Regions from separate parts of the Kitasatospora sp. NPDC059327 genome, predicted to be linked through region 1. Evidence: riboswitches for the same ligand, from Rfam matches in the RefSeq annotation. Region 1 holds a riboswitch; the other holds the start of a gene.

Region 1 (3,570 bases):
GACCACGCCGCCCGCCAGCCGTGGCCGTCGCGGACCAGGTTCAGGTGGACGGCGGTGGCGAAGGCGGCCACCCCGAGGCCGTCGGCGGCGGTGTCGAGCGCGGTGAGCGTGTCGGCGGGCGTGTGCAGGTGGGTGCGGTTGTACGCGACGGACCGCAGCATGCTGCGCAGCTGCCCCATGGTGGTGGCGGCGGTGAGGTCGTGCCCCGCCACGTCGCCGATGGTCAGGGCGAGCGAGCCGTCGGGCAGCAGGAACGCGTCGTACCAGTCGCCGCCGACCTCGGCGGCCCGGTTACCGGGCTGGTAGCGCGCGGCGAGCTCGGCGCCCGGCACGATCGGCGGGGCGGTGAGCAGCGCCCGCTGGAGGACGAGCGCCACCTGCCGGGTGCGCTGCAGTTCCAGGGTTTGGCGCAGTGTCGCCTGGGCGCGCTGGAGGACTTCCTGGAGCAGGTCGATGTCGGTCCGGCCGGGGGGCGGGGTGTCCTCGCAGCCGGCGGCCGCGGCGAGGGCGACGGTGGTGCCGTCGATCACGATGGGCAGCAGGGTGAGGCTGGTGGCGCGGGCCCGGGTCAGCCACTGGGCCGATTCGCGGGGGACGACGCCGGGCGGGATGTCGCCGACCGGGAAGGTGAGCAGGGCCGGGGCCTGGCGGGCGACGACCCGCAGGGCGGCGGGCCCGAGCCGGTAGCTCTGCTGGCGCAGGGCGGGCAGCGGTGGCAGGCCCGGCCGGGCGGTGGAGGCGATCCGGGTGCCGAGGATCTCGTCGGGCCGGGTGGTGTGTTCGCGGGTGGAGAGCAGGAACACCGTGCAGGCGTCGGTGAGCTCCGGGACGACGAGGTCCGCGACGGCGGCGAAGGCGTCGTCGGGCCGGGCGGTCTCGGTCACCGCGAGCGCCCCGGCGAGCAGGCGTTCGCGCAGCCGGTTGCGCCAGCGGTCCTCGATGTCGGAGGTGGCCCCGACCCACTCCACCGGCCGGCCCTCGCGGACGATCGGCACCGCGCGCGCGGCGACGTGCCGGTAGTCCCCGGAGGCGGTGCGCACCCGGAAGTCGTGTTCGAACATGGACGGCTCGCCGGTCGCCGCCTTCGTCCACTTCTCGGCCAGCCCGGCGCGGTCCCGGGGGTGGATGAGCTCGAACCACGCCTCGTCCATGGTCTCCCGCCAGGGCTGCCCGGTGAGCCGCTGCCACCCGGGCACGAGTTCGGCCATGGAGCCGTCGGCGCGGACGATCCAGACCAGCTGGGAGACGGCGGAGATCAGCGCCTCGTACCGCTCCAGGGTGCGCAGGCGGTCGCTGGAGAGCTGTTCGGCCTGTTGGGCGGCGTGCACCTCGGTGGTGGTGTCGATCGCGGCGATCAGGATGCCGGGGCCGAAGCGGGAGGAGATGGGTGAGCAGCTGTAGACGAAGTGCCGATGGTCGTCGCTGTCGTCCCCGGGCCGTTCCACCGTGCGGGGGGTGGTGACCTGGCGGGCGGTGCCGTCGGCCAGGACGAGGTCGAGCGTTTCGAAGAACCGCTCCACGCCGGGTTCGGCGAACAGTTCCCGGACGGGAACGCCGATCGAGCGCGGTCCGAAGAGCTCACGGAAGGCGTCGTTGCGGTAGACCAGGCGGTGTTCCCGGCCCGCGGTCAGGGCGATCGCCACGATCGCCCGGTCGAAGACCTCGGGTGTCAGTTGCGGATCGACCACCCGTGGTGCCCCCTTGTCCGGTGTTGTCTCCTGCGGCGGCGCCCGGGTGACTCGGGGCCGGGTGCCTCCGGGGCGGGTGCCTCGGGGCCTTCCCGCCGGTGGACGGCGTGGCCTCCCACCGGTCGGCGATCGCCCGCGGCCGTCCTTGGCACGATACGTTCTGGCCGGTGCGTCTGTACCGTTATGCCACGATTGTCGCCCTTGGGGAGGGTGGCAGGGGAGTCTGCGGCGACGGGGTCGCCGGCCGACCCACCGCCACGCCGGTGACGCGCGAACCGCGGCCGCGCTCCACCGCAGCGCCCTGGGCACCGCGCGGAGCCGGCACCCGGAACCTGTGCACGTCGCGGCGCCGCGACGCGTCAGGAGGCGCTACGGCCGCGGATCACCAAGGGTGACACCTGGCTGATCGAGTTCCGGCGGACGGGACCAACCGACCGGTGGTCGCGGGTATCGTGGGCTCGGGCCGTGACTGGCGCTGAGGTGGAGTACCACCGGGGAGCGGCCTGACGCATCGTCGATGCCGTGCGCCTGGGCACCTCACCGTGGAGCTCAGGAGTGGCACATGATGGAGACGCGGCAGGCGCGGCTGATGGCCGGTACGGATCTCGCCCGCCGAATGACCGGGACCAGCGCCGCACTGGCCGAGGACATCCGTCTGCGCACCGGGGTGTCCCCCTGTCTGGCGACTGTGCTGGTGGGAGAGGACCCGGCCTCGGTCACCTATGTCCGGATGAAGCAGGCCCGTTGCGCGAAGGCCGGCATCCGCTCGCGACACGTGGCCCTGCCGGCTTCGGTGAGCACCGGCGGCCTGGTGGAGGCCGTCACCGCGCTGTCCGAGGACCCGGACGTGCACGGCATCCTGCTCCAGCACCCGGTGGGAGCGCACATCGACGAGCGCGCCGCGTTCGAGGCGATCGCTCCCGAGAAGGACGTCGACGGGGTCACCACGCACTCCTTCGCGTCGATGGGGTTCGGGCTGCCCGGCTTCGTCTCCTGCACGCCCGGGGGGATCATGCGCCTGTTGGACGAGTACGACGTCGACCTCACGGGGAAGCACGCCGTCGTGGTGGGACGCAGCCCCATCCTGGGCAAGCCCGTCGGCATGCTCCTCCTCGGGCGGGACGCCACGGTGACCTACTGTCACTCCCGCACCGTCGAGCTGCCCTCGATCGTGCGTGAGGCGGACGTCCTGGTCGCCGCGGTCGGCCGGCCGCGCTTCATCGACGGGGCGGACATCAAGCCCGGCGCCGTGGTGATCGACGCGGGCTACAACCCGGGCAACGTCGGGGACGTCGACTTCGAGACCGCCCGGCACCGGGCGAGCCTGATCACTCCCGTCCCCGGTGGTGTCGGTCCGATGACCATCGCCGTCCTCCTCGCGCAGACCGTCGACGCGGCAGCACGTCAGCTCAGCCGGTCCTGACCCGGGAGGAGCCGGCGGCCCGGCGCGCGGTCCGCCGCTCGGGCCGCCGGGTCCTTCCGGGGTCAGGACGGCCGGGGCCCGCTCCGGAGGTGGCGTCGCGAGCGGATCCGTCGGCGTCAGGACGACATCGCCGCGCGGTCGGCCGCACTGCGGAGCACGCAGAACTCATTGCCCTCCGGGTCCGCGAGGACGGCCCAGCCGGCACCGTCGGGTTCCCGGCGGTCGTCGACGAGGGTGGCGCCGAGGGCCAGCAGCCGCTCGACCTCCTCCTCGCGCGTGGTCGTCGGACGCAGGCACAGGTGGAGCCTGTTCTTGATCGTCTTCGGTTCCGGCACCTGGTTGAAGTGCAGCAGCGGGCCCTCCGGCAGCATCACCTCGGTCTCCGGATCACCGGGCTTGTCCTCCGCGTGCAGGGGGTGACCGAGCACCTCGCTCCAGAAGCGAGCCAGTGCATGGGCA
Region 2 (3,570 bases), on a different contig from region 1:
TTGTCCACCACGCGCCGGGCGTACGTCCGGAACTCGGGACGACGGGCCTCGGCGAAGGCGACCGCCTTGGCGGCCATCACGTGCGAGAGCGGACCGCCGAGCACCAGCGGGCAGCCCCGGTCGACGTGCTCGGCCAGCTCGGCGGTGCAGAGCACCATGCCACCGCGCGGGCCGCGCAGCGACTTGTGGGTGGTGGTGGTGACGATGTGGGCGTGCGGGACCGGGTCGTGGTCGCCGGTGAGGACCTTGCCCGCGACCAGGCCGGCGAAGTGCGCCATGTCGACCATCAGGGTCGCGCCGACCTCGTCCGCGATCTCGCGCATCAGGCGGAAGTTGACCAGCCGCGGGTACGCGGAGTAGCCGGCCACCAGGATCAGCGGGCGGAACTCGCGGGCGGTGGCGCGCAGCGCGTCGTAGTCGATCAGGCCGGTGACCGGGTCGGTGCCGTAGCTGCGCTGCTCGAACATCTTGCCGGAGATGTTCGGCCGGAAGCCGTGGGTGAGGTGGCCGCCGGTGTCGAGGGACATGCCGAGCATCCGCTGGTTCCCGAGCTCGCGGCGCAGCTCGGCCCAGTCCTGCTCGGTGAGGTCGTTGACGTTGCGGACCTCGGCGCGCTTCAGGGCGGGGCTCTCGACGCGCTGGGAGAGGACGGCCCAGAAGGCGGTCAGGTTGGCGTCGATGCCGGAGTGCGGCTGGACGTAGGCGTGGTCGGCGCCGAAGAGCGCGCGGGCGTGCTCGGCGGCGATCGTCTCGACGGTGTCGACGTTGCGGCAGCCGGCGTAGAAGCGGCGGCCCGCGGTGCCCTCGGCGTACTTGTCGCTGAGCCAGTTGCCCATCGCGAGCAGGACGGCCGGGGAGGCGTAGTTCTCGCTGGCGATGAGCTTGAGCGAGGCGCGCTGGTCCTCGATCTCCTGGCCGATGGCGGCGGCGATCCGGGGCTCCACCTCGCGGACGACGTCGAGCGCGCTGCGGAAGGCGGTGTTGGCGGTGCCGCTCGCGGCGGTGTGCGGCGCGGCGGTGTGCGGCGCGGCGTCGTGCGGGGCGGCGGGGCCGGTGGGCGTGGCAGGGGTGGCCAAGGCGGTCTCCTCGTGACGGACGGACGAGTACGGACGGCCCAGGCGCTCGGCAACTTGGCGTGCGGGTGCACGGAGCCGCTTCCCGATGGTCGATTCCATCCGTGCGCGCCAGTCGCGGCTCACCGGGATCGTACCAATGTGCCCACGGGTGTGGCGGAGATCTCAGAATGCGGGACGGACTGAAGCTTTTGTCATGATATGCCCGTTCTCCTGCAACGGCAGTATTGCAGCGGAATGAAGCCGTCACATTCCACGAAACATGGCACCCGAACTCCGCCGGGAATGATTTGCGGAAGTCCGCCGAGGTCCGATCTGATGGCGTTCGTCAGGTCACCGGGAAACCCCCGCGGGCCGGGCCGGAAATGCACACCAGCGCACCCTCACCCACGGGGCGGCGGAGAATTCGGGGAGTACGCCTCTCATGCCAGCGGTAGAGACAGTCACCGAGCCCCCCGGGGCCGACGCCGAGGTGTCCGCGGACGGGACGCCCGCCGCCGCGCCCGCCCCGCAGGGCCTGCTCCGCCGGATCTGCCGCGACCGGGTCGGCACCGCCGCCCTCGTGGTCGTCCTGCTCTTCCTGCTGCTCGCGCTCGCCGCTCCGCTGATCGCCGCCCTGTACGGCAGGAACCCGGTCGAGCACTACGGCCAGAACCTGCCCGGCCTGCTCAGCGACGGCGGGCTGCCGATGGCGCCGAACGGCGGGATCTCGGGCGACTTCTGGTTCGGCCTGGAGCCCGGCCTCGGCCGCGACGTGCTCACCCAACTCCTGTACGGCATCCGCACCTCCCTGCTGATCGCCTTCGCCGCGGCCGCCGTCACCACCACGCTCGGGGTGCTGGTCGGCGTCGCGGTCGGCTACCTGGGCGGGGTCACGGACCGGCTCTTCGGCTTCCTCTCCCATGTCCTACTGGCCTTTCCGACGCTGCTCCTGCTGCTCGCGCTCAGCCCCGTCATCCAGTCCCGGCTGGTCGATCCCGGCACCGCGGAACCGGAGTGGATGCAGTTCCTGGTCCTGATCCTGGTGTTCTCCGCGTTCGGCTGGATTCCGCTCGCGCTTTCCCTGCGGGCCTCCGTCCGGTCACTTCGGGAAAGGGATTTCGTGCAGTCCGCGCGGGCCCTCGGCGCGAGCGGATTCCATATCGTGTTCCGTGAACTCCTGCCGAATGTCCGGGCGCAGCTCCTGGTGCACACCACGATGGCGGTGCCGGCCTTCGTCGCCTCCGAGGCGGTGCTGTCCTTCCTCGGCGTCGGGATCAACGAGCCGATCCCGGACTGGGGACGGATGATCGCCCGGGGCTCCGAGGTCTTCCAGGCCGACCCGACGTACATGTTCTTCCCCGGTGTGGCGCTGCTGCTCTTCGTGCTCGCCTTCAACCTGCTCGGCGACGCCGTCCGGGACGCGCTCGACCCACGCGCCGTGCGCTGAGACCCCCCCCGGGCGACGCCACCACCCGGGCACGGCCGTCCGCCGGAGCGTGACCCCGGCCGGGAAGGCCCTCCCGGCCCGGGAAGAGCCTTTCCTGGCAGGAAGGGCCGTCCCGGTTCGGGAAGGCCCTCCCGCCCGGGAACGGCGCTCCCGCCGAGGACCCGCCGTCCTTCCAGAACCGCCTCCCCTCCTCCCTTTCACCTAGCCGCCCCGTCCACCGGGGCAAGGAGAGATTCGCCATGCGCTGGATCAAACCGTCCCTCGCCGTCATCGCCACCGCGGTGCTGGCGACCTCCTGCTCGGCCGGCGCGGGCTCCACCTCCGGCACCGGCGCTGCCGGCACCGCCAAGGAGACCTCGCCGCTGACCGCCGCGCTCGGCACCGAGCAGGAGAGCGCCGGCCCGGCCCCCGCCGTCGCCGGCGCCCGGCCGGGCGGCACCGTGAACATCTACAACACCACCGACTTCCGCCACCTCGACCCGCAGAAGGTCTACGCGGGCGCCGCCTACAACACCTCGCTGCTCTGGGGCCGCCAGCTGACCCAGTACCAGGTGGTGGACGGCAAGGCCAAGCTGGTCGGCGACCTCGCCACCGACACCGGGACCTCGACCGACGGCGGCCGCACCTGGACGTACAAGCTGAAGGAGGGCGTGAGCTGGGAGGACGGCCAGCCGATCACCTCCCAGCAGGTCAAGTACGGCATCGAGCGCTCCTTCGGCAAGGGTTACGAGGTCGGCCCGCCGTACTGGCCGCTCTGGCTCACCGGCGAGGCCGGCTACGACGACGCCCGAAAGAAGTACGGCGGCCCGCAGGACGGCGACCTCGCCGCGATCGAGACCCCGGACGACCGCACCCTCGTCCTGCACTTCCCGCAGCCGCAGGCGGACGTGCCGTACATGGCCGCGCAGTCCTCCTCCTCGCCGGTGCGCAAGGACAAGGACACCGGCACGGACTACGACCGCCTGCCGTTCTCCAGCGGCCCGTACCGGATCGTCGAGCACGTCCAGAACACCCGGCTGGTGCTGGAGCGCAACCCGAACTGGAAGGCGGCGACCGACCCGATCCGCA

What was found. Region 1 has a riboswitch for ZMP and ZTP ahead of ACFXHB_RS14640 (bifunctional 5,10-methylenetetrahydrofolate dehydrogenase/5,10-methenyltetrahydrofolate cyclohydrolase). Riboswitches for the same ligand answer to the same signal wherever they lie in the genome.
Region 2: another riboswitch for ZMP and ZTP. It lies ahead of ACFXHB_RS25365 (glycine hydroxymethyltransferase); the one in region 1 lies ahead of ACFXHB_RS14640 (bifunctional 5,10-methylenetetrahydrofolate dehydrogenase/5,10-methenyltetrahydrofolate cyclohydrolase).

What each region holds. Positions count from the first base shown of each region.
Region 1 covers NZ_JBHYYB010000019.1:99,452-103,021, forward strand. Annotated here, with positions in the region: gene ACFXHB_RS14635 (SpoIIE family protein phosphatase) at 1-1,688, opposite strand, end outside; ZMP/ZTP riboswitch at 2,144-2,229, shown strand; gene ACFXHB_RS14640 (bifunctional 5,10-methylenetetrahydrofolate dehydrogenase/5,10-methenyltetrahydrofolate cyclohydrolase) at 2,251-3,111, shown strand; gene ACFXHB_RS14645 (VOC family protein) at 3,228-3,570, opposite strand, start outside.
Region 2 covers NZ_JBHYYB010000045.1:16,938-20,507, reverse strand. Annotated here, with positions in the region: gene ACFXHB_RS25365 (glycine hydroxymethyltransferase) at 1-1,076, opposite strand, end outside; ZMP/ZTP riboswitch at 1,106-1,202, opposite strand; gene ACFXHB_RS25360 (ABC transporter permease) at 1,498-2,502, shown strand; gene ACFXHB_RS25355 (ABC transporter substrate-binding protein) at 2,742-3,570, shown strand, end outside.